One region of the Streptomyces sp. R44 genome, then DNA from elsewhere that is predicted to be linked to it. Evidence: riboswitches for the same ligand, from Rfam matches in the RefSeq annotation. Region 1 holds a riboswitch; each other region holds the start of a gene.
The links. A riboswitch is a leader RNA that binds a small molecule or an ion and turns the genes downstream of it on or off. The one in region 1 is predicted to bind thiamine pyrophosphate.
Positions count from the first base shown of each region.

Region 2: it holds a riboswitch for thiamine pyrophosphate, as region 1 does, so the genes downstream of both, thiO (glycine oxidase ThiO) here and AB5J54_RS28650 (thiamine ABC transporter substrate binding subunit) in region 1, are expected to answer to the same signal.
Region 3: it holds a riboswitch for thiamine pyrophosphate, as region 1 does, so the genes downstream of both, thiC (phosphomethylpyrimidine synthase ThiC) here and AB5J54_RS28650 (thiamine ABC transporter substrate binding subunit) in region 1, are expected to answer to the same signal.

Region 1 covers NZ_CP163444.1:6,129,430-6,133,859, forward strand. Annotated here, with positions in the region: gene AB5J54_RS28640 (phosphatidate cytidylyltransferase) at 1-785, shown strand, start outside; gene rlmN (23S rRNA (adenine(2503)-C(2))-methyltransferase RlmN) at 958-2,070, shown strand; TPP riboswitch at 2,100-2,209, shown strand; gene AB5J54_RS28650 (thiamine ABC transporter substrate binding subunit) at 2,290-3,384, shown strand; gene AB5J54_RS28655 (ABC transporter permease) at 3,423-4,430, shown strand, end outside.
Region 2 covers NZ_CP163444.1:2,418,207-2,422,636, forward strand. Annotated here, with positions in the region: gene thiE (thiamine phosphate synthase) at 1-557, opposite strand, end outside; gene AB5J54_RS11195 (Rv2175c family DNA-binding protein) at 673-1,038, opposite strand; gene AB5J54_RS11200 (NAD(P)/FAD-dependent oxidoreductase) at 1,082-2,296, opposite strand; TPP riboswitch at 2,379-2,492, shown strand; gene thiO (glycine oxidase ThiO) at 2,490-3,644, shown strand; gene thiS (sulfur carrier protein ThiS) at 3,641-3,841, shown strand; gene AB5J54_RS11215 (thiazole synthase) at 3,845-4,430, shown strand, end outside.
Region 3 covers NZ_CP163444.1:4,398,364-4,402,793, forward strand. Annotated here, with positions in the region: gene AB5J54_RS20370 (IclR family transcriptional regulator) at 1-395, shown strand, start outside; gene AB5J54_RS20375 (SsgA family sporulation/cell division regulator) at 534-974, shown strand; gene AB5J54_RS20380 (YibE/F family protein) at 1,109-2,431, opposite strand; TPP riboswitch at 2,503-2,637, shown strand; gene thiC (phosphomethylpyrimidine synthase ThiC) at 2,631-4,418, shown strand.

The DNA of each region.
Region 1 (4,430 bases):
TAGGGGTCGGGGTCGGTCTCGGTGCCGTCATCATCGCGTCGCTGTTCATCTGGAAGCCGGCGTTCGTCGGCGTGATAGCGGTCGCGGTGGTCGTCGGCCTGTGGGAGCTCACCTCCCGCCTCCAGGAGCGCAAGGCGATCAAGGCGCCGCTGGTGCCGCTCGCGGTCGGCGGCGCGGCGATGGTCGTCGCCGGCTACGTCCGGGACGCCGAGGGCGCCTGGGTGGCGATGGCCCTGACGGCGCTCGCGGTGCTCGTCTGGCGGATGACGGAGCCTCCCGAGGGCTACCTGAAGGACGTCACGGCGGGGGTCTTCGCCGCGTTCTACGTGCCGTTCCTGGCGACGTTCGTGGCGATGCTGCTGACCGCGGACGACGGGCCGCAGCGGGTGCTGACCTTCCTGATCCTGACCGTGGTCAGCGACACCGGGGCGTACGCGGTCGGCTGGCGCTTCGGCAAGCACAAGCTGGCCCCGCGGATCAGCCCCGGCAAGACCCGGGAGGGCCTGCTCGGCGCGGTGACCTTCGCCATGGCGGCGGGCGCGCTGTGCATGGAGTTCATGATCGACGAGGGTGCCTGGTGGCAGGGCCTGATCCTCGGCCTCGCGGTGGCGGCGAGCGCGACGCTCGGCGACCTCGGCGAGTCCATGATCAAGCGCGACCTGGGCATCAAGGACATGGGCACGCTGCTGCCGGGCCACGGCGGCATCATGGACCGTTTGGACTCGCTGCTGCCGACGGCGCCGGTGGTGTGGCTGCTGATGGCGATCTTCGTCGGAACGGGTTGACGGACAGCGGGTACTCTGGAAGGGCTCGTGGCGCGTGCGCTGCGGGCCCTTCCGTCGTCCTCGCCGCCGCGAGGACGGTCCAGTGAGGTCTCCTGGCTTCGGCATCGTGATGCCGCGCTCCCCGCCGTCGCGGGGATGCCAGACCTCGTGCCGTCTGAGGAGACACCCGATCGTGGCCCGTCCAGTGCCCGGAGAACTCACTTTCGTCGCCCCCCGCGGAGCCAAGAAGCCGCCGCGGCACCTGGCCGACCTCTCGCCCGCCGAGCGGAAGGAGGCCGTCGCCGCGATCGGCGAGAAGCCGTTCCGCGCCAAGCAGCTTTCCACGCACTACTTCGCGCGGTACGCGCACGACCCCGCCGAGTGGACCGACATCCCGGCCGCCTCGCGGGAGAAGCTGGCCGGCGAGCTGCTGCCCGACCTGATGTCCGTGGTGCGGCACATCTCGTGCGACGACGACACCACCCGTAAGACCCTGTGGCGGCTGCATGACGGCACGCTCGTGGAGTCCGTGCTCATGCGCTACCCGGACCGGGTGACCATGTGCATCTCCTCGCAGGCCGGCTGCGGCATGAACTGCCCGTTCTGCGCGACCGGGCAGGCGGGGCTCGACCGGAACCTGTCGACCGCCGAGATCGTGCACCAGATCGTGGACGGCATGCGTTCCCTGCGCGACGGGGAGGTGCCCGGGGGACCGGCGCGCCTTTCCAACATCGTGTTCATGGGCATGGGCGAGCCGCTCGCCAACTACAAGCGGGTCGTCGGCGCCATCCGGCGGCTCACGGACCCCGAGCCGGACGGGCTCGGGCTGTCGCAGCGCGGCATCACCGTCTCCACCGTCGGCCTCGTCCCCGCGATGCTGCGCTTCGCCGACGAGGGCTTCAAGTGCCGGCTCGCCGTCTCGCTGCACGCCCCGGACGACGAGCTCCGCGACACCCTCGTGCCCGTCAACACCCGCTGGAAGGTCCGCGAGGTCCTCGATGCGGCCTGGGAGTACGCGGAGAAGTCCGGGCGCCGGATCTCCATCGAGTACGCCCTCATCCGGGACATCAACGACCAGGCCTGGCGCGGCGACCTCCTCGGCCGCCTCCTCAAGGGCAAGCGGGTGCACGTCAACCTGATCCCGCTGAACCCGACGCCCGGCTCGAAGTGGACGGCCTCCCGCCCGGAGGACGAGAAGGCCTTCGTCGAGGCGATCGCCCGCCACGGCGTGCCGGTGACCGTGCGGGACACCCGCGGTCAGGAGATCGACGGTGCCTGTGGACAGCTCGCGGCCGCCGAGCGCTGACCTTGTAGTCTGAGCTCGAACACATCTCCATATTCCGACAGGGGAGCGCCACAGCGCTGAGAGTGCGGTAACCGTAGACCGCAGACCCTCTGAACCTCGCCCAGGTCATTCTGGGTAGGAAGTTCGGTCGTAACTCAAGCTGTTGCGCCCTGCCCGCGCCCGGTCCGCCGGACGTGGGCAGGGCCGCGTCTCTTCCTGGTCATACCCAGGAGGAATCCAGTGAGCATCAAGAAGGCCGCCGCCGCCGCGCTCGTCGCGGCGCTCGGCATCACCGGTCTCGCCGCGTGCGGCACCGACGACGTCCGGGGCTCGGCCGGCAAGACCGACCAGCCCGCGCCGAAGACGGTGACGCTGGTGAGCCACGACTCGTTCAACGCCTCCAAGGAGGTGCTCGCGGACTTCACCCAGCAGACCGGTTTCACGGTCAAGGTGCTGAAGAGCGGCGACGCCGGTGAGGCCGTCAACAAGGAGATCCTCACCAAGGGCTCCCCGCAGGGTGACGTCTTCTTCGGCGTCGACAACACGCTCCTCTCCCGCGCCCTGAGCAACGGGATCTTCGTCCCGTACGAGGCGAAGGGCCTGGACCGGATCCCCGCCGCGTACCAGCTGGACAAGGAGCACCGGGTCACCCCGATCGACTCCGGCGACATCTGCGTCAACTACGACAAGAAGTACTTCGCCGACAAGAAGCTGGCCCCGCCGCAGACCTTCGACGACCTCGCCGAGCCGGAGTACAAGGACCTCCTCGTGGTGGAGAACCCCGAGCGGTCCTCCCCGGGCCTCGGCTTCCTCCTCGGCACGGCCGCCAAGTACGGCGACGAGGGCTGGCAGGACTACTGGAAGAAGCTCAAGGCCAACGGCGTGAAGACCGTCGACAGCTGGGAGCTCGCCTACAACCAGGAGTTCTCCGGCTCGGCCGGCGGCAAGCAGGCCAAGGGCGACCGGCCGCTGGTCGTCTCGTACGCCTCCAGCCCTCCGGCCGAGGTGCTGTACGGCGAGCCGCAGCCGAAGGTGGCGCCCACCGGTGTCTCCACCGGCACCTGCTTCCGGCAGACCGAGTTCGCGGGCCTGCTGAACGGCGCGAAGAACCCCGAGGGCGGCAAGGCGCTCATCGACTTCCTGATCTCCAAGAAGTTCCAGGAGGACATGCCGCTCCAGATGTTCGTCAACCCGGTGGCGAAGGACGCGGCCCTGCCGGAGCTCTTCACCAAGCACGGCGTGGTGATCGAGAAGCCGGAGACCATGGCGCCCGAGAAGATCGCCGAGAAGCGTGACCCGTGGATCCAGCAGTGGTCGTCGCTCGTCCTGAAGTGACCCGCGACCTCAAGGGGAGCGCGACGCGGCTGGGCCTCATGGCCCTGCCCGTCGCGTTCTTCGGGGTCTTCTTCGCCTGGCCCGTCGTGTCCATCGTGGACCGGGGGCTGCGGCCCGACGGCGCCTGGCGGTTCGGCCGGATCGGCGAGACGCTCAGCCGACCGGACATCCTCGACGTGCTCGGCTTCACCGTGTGGCAGGCGCTCGCCTCCACCGGGCTCACCCTCCTGGTCGCGCTGCCCGGCGCGTACGTCTTCGCCCGCTTCGACTTCCCCGGCAAGAGCGTGCTGCGGGCCGTCGTCACCGTGCCGTTCGTGCTGCCGACCGTCCTCGTCGGCACGGCGTTCCTCGCGCTCGTCGGCCGGAACGGGCTCACCGACGAGTTGTGGGGGCTGCGCCTCGACACCAGCGTGTGGGCGATCCTCCTCGCGCACGTCTTCTTCAACTACGCGGTCGTCGTCCGCACCGTCGGCGGCCTCTGGTCGCAGCTCGACCCGCGCCAGGAGGAAGCCGCCCGGGTCCTCGGCGCCTCGCGCTGGACGGCCTGGCGGACGGTGACGCTGCCCGCGCTCGTGCCGGCGGTGGCGGCGGCCGCCCTGATGGTCTTCCTCTTCACCTTCACCTCCTTCGGCGTCGTACAGATCCTCGGCGGGGACGCGTACTCCACGCTGGAAGCCGAGATCTACCGGCAGACCGCCCGGCTGCTCGACCTGCCCACGGCCGCCGTGCTCACCCTCGTGCAGTTCGTGGCCGTAGGCGTGATCCTCGGTGTGCACGCCTGGACGGTACGGCGGCGCGAGACCGCGCTCCGGCTCGTACCGCCCGAGTCGACGGCGCGCCGGCCGCGCGGCGCCGGCCAGTGGGCGCTGCTCGCCGGTGTTCTCGTCTCGGTGGCCCTGCTGATCCTGCTGCCGCTCGGTGTCCTCGTGGAGCGGTCCTTCGCCGGGCCGGACGGGTACGGTCTCGGCTACTACCGGGCGCTCGGCTCGCTCGACGAGTCCGGGACCTTCCTCGTCCCGCCCCTGGAGGCGATCGGGAACTCGCTG
Region 2 (4,430 bases), 3.7 Mb from region 1:
CGGGCGCCCGCGTCCAGGACCTCGTCGAGGTTGGTCTCGTCGATGCCGCCGATGGCGAACCAGGGCCGGTCCTGCGCCAGCTCCGCCGCGTACCGCACGAGGCCGAGCCCCGGCGCGTACCGTCCGGGCTTGGTGGGGGTGGGCCAGCAGGGTCCGGTGCAGAAGTAGTCCACGCCCGGCTCGGCGGCGGCCGCGGCGACCTCGGTCTCGGCGTGGCAGGAGCGGCCGATCAGCAGCTCGTCGCCGAGGATCGCGCGGGCGGCGGGCACGGGCAGGTCGCCCTGGCCGAGGTGGAGGACGTCGGAGCCGATGGCGTGGGCGACGTCGGCCCGGTCGTTCACGGCGAGGAGCTTGCCGTGCCGGCGGGCGGCCTCGGCGAAGACGGCGAGGTGCTCCAGCTCCTCACCGGCCTCCATGCCCTTGTCGCGGAGCTGCACGATGTCCACGCCGGAGGAGAGCACGGCGTCGAGGAAGGCGGGCAGGTCGCCCTGGCGCTTCCGGGCGTCGGTGCACAGGTAGAGGCGGGCGTCGGCGAGCCGCTCACGAGGCGTGGACATGGGTGGGTTCCCCCCGTTCGTGCGCCGGTGCCGCGGCGCCCGGCCGTGAAGAGGCCGGGCTCCGCGACACCCGCGGGTGGTGTCTTCGGTGCGTGGGTGCGTCAGCGCGCGGGCGTCAGATGGCGAGCGCCTGGGCGCGGCGCTTCACCTCCGTGCCGCGATTCTCGTTGAGCGCCTGCGCGGGCGTGCCCGGCAGGCTCTCGTCCGGAGTGAAGAGCCACTCCAGCATCTCCTCGTTGGTGAAGCCGTCGTCCCGCAGCACGGTCAGCAGCCCGACGAGACCCTTGACGATCTTGTCGCCCTGGATGAAGGCAGCGGGGATCTGCAGGGCGTTGTTCTCGCCGCGGCGCACGGCGATGAGCTGGCCGTCCTTGATCAGCTGCCGCACGCGCACCACGTCGACATCGAGCATCTCCGCGATGTCGGGCACGTAGAGCCAGGCGGGGACGAGCGCATCGATCTTTACGTCAATCTCGGTCACAGGACAAGCCTGCCATCCCGGACTGACAGCCGGTAGTCGGGCCCTACCGGACTGCCGCCTTCAGGGGGACGGACGGGTCCGCGGCGCGCTCCGGGTCGACCGGGACGGCGGCCTCGATGAGCTTGCGACCCTGGGCCAGGTCGCGGGGGCGACCGACCGCGAGGAGGGCCACCGGCACCCCGGCGCGCAGCCAGAGCACGGACCAGGCCTCGTCGGCCGGGGCGCCGCGCCACACCAGCTCGTCCGCGTGCGCGTGGTGCCCGGCGTACTGGACGAAGCGGCCGAACTGCTCGGACCAGAAGTACGGCACCGGGTCGTACGGGGCGTCGGTGGCCCCGGTGATCGCCGCGGCGACCGCGCGCGGGCCCTGGAGCGCGTTGTCCCAGTGGTGGACGAGGAGGCGCTCGCCGTAGCGGGCGGAGGGGAAGGAGGCGCAGTCGCCGACGGCGTACACATCGGGCAGGGAGGTGCGCAGCCGGTCGTCGGCGGTGATGGCGCCGCTCGGGTCGAGGGCGATGCCGGAGCCGGTGAGCCAGCTCGTGGCGGGGCGGGCGCCGATGCCGACGACGACGGCGTCGGCGGCGATCTCGCGGCCGTCGGCGAGGACGACGCGGCCGGGCTCGACGGTGTGCACGCGCGCGCGGGTGAGGAGTTCGGCGCCGTTCGCCCCGTACCACTCGGCCATGGGGGCGGTGACCTCGGCGGGCAGGGCTCCGGCGAGGGGGCGGTCGGCGGCCTCGACGACGGTGACGGCGCAGCCCGCCTCGCGCGCGGCGGTGGCGAACTCGGCGCCGATCCAGCCGGCGCCGACCACCACGACGGAGTGTCGGCGCTCCAGGACGGGGCCGAGGCGCACGGCGTCGTCGAGGGTGCGCAGCAGATGGACCCCGGGGACGCCCTCGGCGCCGGGCAGGGTGACGGGGTGGGCGCCGGTGGCGACGACGAGGGTGTCGTAGGCGACGGGCCCGGCCTCGGTGTCGATCTCGTGGTCGGCGGCGCGCAGCCCGGTGACGTCCAGGCCGAGGCGGAGCTCGATGCCGAGGTCCTCGAAGTCGATCTCGAAGGCGGAGTCCTCGGCCTTGCCGAGGAGGATCGCCTTGGAGAGCGGGGGCCGGTCGTAGGGCTGGTGGGGTTCGGCCCCGATGAGGGTCAGGGGGCCGGTGAAGCCCTGCTCGCGCAGGGCGACGGCGGTCTGGACGCCCGCCATTCCGGCGCCGACGATCACGACGTGCTGCTGGGCCTGCTTCTGCTCGCTCACCCGACCACCTTACGCATCTGACGGACCGTCAGGAAGGGAGGGGTCTGTGGCCCGGTATCGACGCGGGCTAGTCTGGCGGGCGTAAAGCACTCGCGGGAGCCCGGACGCACCGGGCTGAGAGGGAGGCTGGGACGGCCTCCGACCGTACGAACCTGATCCGGGTCATGCCGGCGAAGGGAGGGGCTGGACGCCCATGCGTTCTTCCGATGTCCTCGTGGTCGGGGGCGGCATCATCGGCCTGGTCACGGCCTGGCGGGCCGCGCAGCGCGGACTGCGCACCGCCGTCGTCGACCCGGATCCGGGCGGCGGGGCCGCGCGGGTCGCGGCCGGCATGCTCGCCGCCGTCACCGAACTCCACTACGGCGAGGAGACCCTGCTCGGGCTCAACCTCGCCTCCGCCGCCCGCTACCCCGCGTTCGCCGCCGAACTGGAGGAAGCCGCCGGCCACGACGTCGGCTACCGGGCCTGCGGCACCCTCGCCGTCGCCCTCGACGCCGACGACCGGGCCCACCTGCGCGAACTGCACGCCCTGCAGACCCGCTGCGGGCTCGTCTCCGAATGGCTCAGCGGCCGCGAGTGCCGCCGCCTCGAACCGATGCTGGCGCCCGGCGTGCGCGGCGGGCTGCGGGTCGACGGCGACCACCAGGTCGACCCGCGCCGACTGGCCGCCGCGCTCGTGACGGCCTGCGAGCGGGCCGGAGTGGTCTTCCACCGCACGCTGGCGGAGCGCCTCTCGGTCGTACGCGACCGGGCACGCGGCGTCCGCCTCACCGGCGGCGAGGAGCTGACGGCCGACCAGGTCGTGCTCGCCGCGGGCAGCCTCAGCGGGCGGCTCGCGGGCGTGCCGGAGGAGGTGCTGCCGCCGGTCCGCCCCGTGAAGGGCCAGGTCCTGCGGCTCCGCGTCCCCGCGCCGTACGCCCCCTTCCTCTCCCGCACCGTGCGGGCCGTCGTCCGCGGCAGCCACGTCTACCTGGTGCCCCGCGAGAACGGCGAGCTCGTCGTCGGCGCCACCAGCGAGGAGCTGGGCTGGGACACCACGGTGACGGCGGGCGGGGTGTACGAACTCCTCCGCGACGCCCACGAGCTGGTCCCGGGCCTCACGGAACTGCCGCTCACGGAGACCTGTGCCGGGCTGCGCCCCGGCTCCCCCGACAACGCGCCGCTCCTCGGCCCCACCGCCCTGCCCGGCCTGCACCTGGCCACCGGCCACTACCGCAACGGGGTGCTGCTCACCCCCGTCACCGGCGACGTCATGGCCGAGGCGCTCACCACGGGCGCGCTCCCCGACGAGGCGCGCCCCTTCACCCCCCGCCGTTTCTCCCCTGTACGTCAGGAGCAGCCCGCATGAACGTGTCCGTGAACGGAGAGCCCCGGGTCCTGGCGGGGCCCGTCGCCCTCGACGCCCTCGTCGCGACCCTCACCACGGCCCCGTCCGGGGTCGCGGCGGCGCTCAACGAGACGGTCGTACCGCGCGGCGAGTGGGCCACGACGCTGCTGGGCGAGGGCGACCGGGTGGAAGTCCTCACGGCAGTACAGGGAGGCTGAGGGATGTCCGACGACGTCTTCACCCTCGGCGGTACGGAGTTCTCCTCCCGCCTGATCATGGGCACCGGCGGCGCCCCCAGCCTCGACGTCCTGGAACGCTCCCTCGTCGCCAGCGGTACGGAGCTGACGACGGTCGCCATGCGGCGCCTGGACCCGACGGTCCAGGGCTCGGTCCTCTCCGTCCTGGAGCGCCTCGGCATCCGGGTCCTGCCGAACACGGCCGGCTGCTACACGGCGGGCGAGGCCGTGCTCACGGCGCGGCTGGCGAGGGAGGCGCTGGGCACGGACTGGATCAAGCTGGAGGTCGTCGCCGACGAGCGCACCCTCCTCCCGGACGGCGAGGAACTCCTGGCAGCGGCCGAGACCCTGGTCGACGACGGCTTCACCGTCCTCCCCTACACCAACGACGACCCCGTCCTGGCCCGGAAGCTGGAGGACGTGGGCTGCGCCGCGATCATGCCGCTCGGCTCCCCCATCGGCTCCGGGCTCGGCATCCGCAACCCGCACAACTTCCAGCTCATCGTGGAACGGGCCGAGGTCCCGGTGATCCTCGACGCGGGCGCGGGAACGGCGTCGGACGCGGCGCTCG
Region 3 (4,430 bases), 1.7 Mb from region 1:
ACGCCCCCGCGGTGGAGGAATGGGCCGATTTCCGCGAGACCGCGCACGCCCACGCGATCGGGCAGTGCCTGCTGAGTCAACTCGATCTGAAATCTCGTCAAGACCACCTTGATCGCCACCCGGTGGAAGCCATCACTCCGTACACGGTGCGTAACCAGCGTGTCTTTTTGGAGCGTTTGGGCAGTTTGGACCGAATGGAACCCGTGGTGGAGCGTCAGGAATATGCGCTCGGCACGGTCTGTGCCGCCATTCCCATCACCGCGGGCTCCACGGCGGCCGCCATGGCCATTTCCCTCCCCCTTCACCAGGAAGAACGGTTGCTCCCAGCAGTCGAGCGGCTACGTAACGAGATCGGAAGGCTCTTCGGTTCACTCGCGTTCTCTATCAGTATCTGAAAAATCACTCCTTGTGATCTGCTAGCGCGTACAGCACGATTGCGTCAAGAGGGCCACGGGGGATCATTCCTGGCCGTTTCGGTCACAGCTTTCAGCAGCTGTGTTTACACAACTGCTTCATCTACTGCGGGGTACATGATGCGAGAGTCGGTTCAGGCCGAGGTCCTGATGAGCTTCCTCGTCTCCGAGGAGCTCTCCTTCAAGATCCCGGTCGAACTCCGATATGAGACCCGGGATCCCTACGCGGTGCGGATGACCTTCCACCTTCCCGGAGACGCGCCCGTGACCTGGGCGTTCGGACGGGAACTGCTGCTCGACGGGATCAACCGGCCGAGTGGGGACGGCGATGTGCACATCGCCCCGACGGAGCCGGAGGGACTCTCGGACGTCTCCATCCGGCTCCAGGTGGGCGGCGACCGCGCGCTCTTCCGGGCCAGCGCGCCGCCGCTCGTCGCCTTCCTCGACCGAACGGACAAGCTGGTTCCGCTCGGTCAGGAACGGACACTGGGCGACTTCGAGGACAACCTGGAGGCCGCACTGGGCCGGATTCTGGCCGAAGAGAACGCCGGGCCCGCCTGAGCGGGCCCGCGCTGAGCCGGCCGGCCCGAGCCGCCTCAGCCGAGCCGCCTCAGCCGAGCCGTCCCGCCTGCGCGAGACCGTTCGAGCCGGACCCTCCCCGAGCCGGGCCGGCCCGAGCCCTCAGCACGCACACCTCACTTGGCGCGGCGGCGCCGCCCTCCCCGTACCGCCGCGGGCTTCACGCCGTCGGAAGCCGGCCGGTCGGCGGAGACGACCAGCGCCGCGAGCACCGTGGTGACCGGAACGGACGCCACCAGACCGATCGACCCGACCAGCGTCCGGACGATCTCCTCGGCGACCAGCTCGCTGTTCGCCACCGTCCCCATGCTGCTCTGGGCGATGGAGAAGAGCAGCAGCAGCGGCAGGGCGGCGCCCGCGTAGGCGAGCACCAGGGTGTTCACGACCGAGGCGATGTGGTCGCGGCCGATCCGGATCCCGGCCCGGTACAGACCGCGCGGACCCATCCCCGGATCCGCCTGGTGCAGCTCCCAGACGGCCGATGTCTGGGTCACCGTCACGTCGTCGAGCACACCGAGCGAACCGATGATGATCCCGGCCAGGAGCAGACCGGACATGTCGATCTCCGGATACAGGCCGTGGATCAGACCGGTGTAGTCGTCGGTGTTGCCGCTGAGCGAGGTCCAGCCGATGAAGAGCGAGCCCAGCAGACCGATCAGGAGCAGTGAGATCAGTGTGCCGAGCACGGCGACCGAGGTGCGGGCCGAGAGGCCGTGGCACATGTAGAGCGCGATCAGCATGATCGCGCTCGACCCGACCACCGCCACGACCAGCGGGTTCGACCCCTCCAGGATCGCCGGAAGGATGAAGTACGTCAGCACGAGGAAGCTCACGGCGAGCGCGATGAGCGCCATGACGCCCCGCATCCGACCGACCAGCACGACCGCGACGGCGAAGATGCCCGCGAGCACCGCCAACGGCAGCTTGCGGTTCACATCGGTCACCGAGTACTGCAGGTCGCGCGGGGCGTCGGGGGCGTACGCCACCACCACGCGCTGGCCCTCGTGCAGTTGACGCGGGGCGTCCGGCTGCACGATCTCGACGAACCTCCGCCCCTTGTCCGGGCCGCTGGTGACCTCGATCGTCGCCTTCTCGCACTGTCCCTGCCGGCCGTTGACCGCCTCGCGGCCCTCCGGAGTCGAGGTGTCGCCGGTCGGCGGGACCTGGGCGGCGTTCACGTCCTTGCAGTCGACGTGCTCGACGGAGACGACCTTGCCCTGCTGAGTCTGCCGGTCGAAGCCGACGCCGGTGCGCTCGTGCGCCGGGGCGCCACCCGGCCAGAGGACCACGAGCCCCACGACGACCGCGGTGGCGAAGGGGATCAGGATCGCGGCGATGACTCTGCGCAGATGCCGAGAGACGGGCGTGGCGGGGCCGTGGCTGTGGGAATGGGAGTGCCCGTGGCCATGAGGTTCGGGGGTCTGCTGGGGGGAAGTCACCGACCGATCATCGCAAGAACGGCGGGGGCCCACTGTTCAGCACGCCAAGGATGACGCTAGCGTGGTGGCACCTTTGCACACGCGGGAGCTCGGAGCACCGGGCTGAGAGGGCGCTGATCACCGTACGCACGTACGGGAGGAGGCTGCGCCGACCGCCGAACCTGTTACCGGGTAATGCCGGCGTAGGGAGATCGGTCTCATGACCATTCAGGATGCACGCACGCCTGCCTCCGACCAGAACCAGACCGACGGGCAGGAGCGCACGCCGGGCTGGCACAAGGGGTACGTCCAGGGCTCGCGCCCCGACCTCCGGGTGCCCGTCCGTCAGGTGCACCTCACCAACGGCAAGGACGTCACGCTGTACGACACGTCCGGCCCGTACACCGACCCCGCCATCGACACCGACGTCCGGCGGGGCCTTCCGCCGCTGCGCGAGAACTGGATCATCGCGCGCGGCGACACCGAGGAGTACGCGGGCCGCCCGGTCCGCCCCGAGGACGACGGCATCAAGCACACCTCGCCGCGCGGCGGTGGGCTGAAGAACCTCGACGCCGTCTTCCCCGGCCGCCCCCGTCTGCCGCGCCGTGGCCGCAGCGGCCAGGCCGTGACCCAGCTCGCGTACGCCCGCCGGGGGGAGATCACCCCGGAGATGGAGTACGTGGCGATCCGCGAGAACGTCTCCCCCGAGGTCGTACGGGAGGAGATCGCCGCGGGTCGCGCCGTGCTGCCGGCGAACGTGAACCACCCGGAGATCGAGCCGATGATCATCGGCAAGCGGTTCCTGGTGAAGGTCAACGCCAACATCGGCAACTCCGCCGTCACCTCCTCCATCGAGGAGGAGGTGGAGAAGATGACCTGGGCGACCAAGTGGGGCGCCGACACGGTCATGGACCTCTCCACCGGCCGCAACATCCACACCACCCGCGAGTGGGTGCTGCGCAACTCCCCCGTGCCGATCGGCACCGTGCCGCTCTACCAGGCCCTGGAGAAGGTCGATGGCAAGGCCGAGGAGCTGACCTGGGAGATCTACAAGGACACGGTCATCGAGCAGGCCGAGCAGGGCGTCGACTACATGACGGTGCACGCCGGCGTGCTCCTGCCGTACGTGCCGCTCACCGCGCGCCGCAAGACCGGCATCGTCTCGCGCGGCGGCTCGATCATGGCCGCCTGGTGCCTGGCGCACCACAAGGAGAACTTCCTCTACACGAACTTCGAGGAGCTCTGCGAGATCCTGGCGGCGTACGACGTCACCTACTCGCTCGGCGACGGTCTGCGCCCCGGCTCGATCGCGGACGCCAACGACGAGGCGCAGTTCGCGGAGCTGCGGACGCTCGGCGAGCTGAACACGATCGCCAAGCGGCACAACGTGCAGACGATGATCGAGGGCCCGGGCCACGTCCCGATGCACAAGATCAAGGAGAACATCGACCTCCAGCAGGAGATCTGCGAGGAGGCGCCGTTCTACACCCTCGGTCCGCTGACCACGGACGTCGCCCCGGCGTACGACCACATCACCTCAGGCATCGGCGCGGCGATGATCGCCTGGTGGGGCACGGCGATGCTCTGCTACGTCACGCCCAAGGAGCACCTGGGCCTGCCGAACCGCGACGACGTGAAGACGGGCGTCATCACGTACAAGATCGCGGCCCACGCGGCGGACCTCGCCAAGGGCCACCCGGGCGCGCAGGAGTGGGACGACGCGCTGTCGGACGCGCGCTTCGAGTTCCGCTGGGAGGACCAGTTCAACCTGGCCCTCGACCCGGACACCGCCCGCGAGTTCCACGACGAGACGCTCCCGGCGGAGCCCGCGAAGACGGCGCACTTCTGCTCGATGTGCGGGCCGAAGTTCTGCTCGATGAAGATCTCCCAGGACATCCGCCGCGAGCACGGCGGCACGCAGCAGGAGATCGAGGCCGGCATGGCGGAGAAGTCGGCCGAGTTCGCAGCGAGCGGCAACCGCGTCTACCTGCCGCTGGCCGAGGCGTAACGAGCAGCGCCC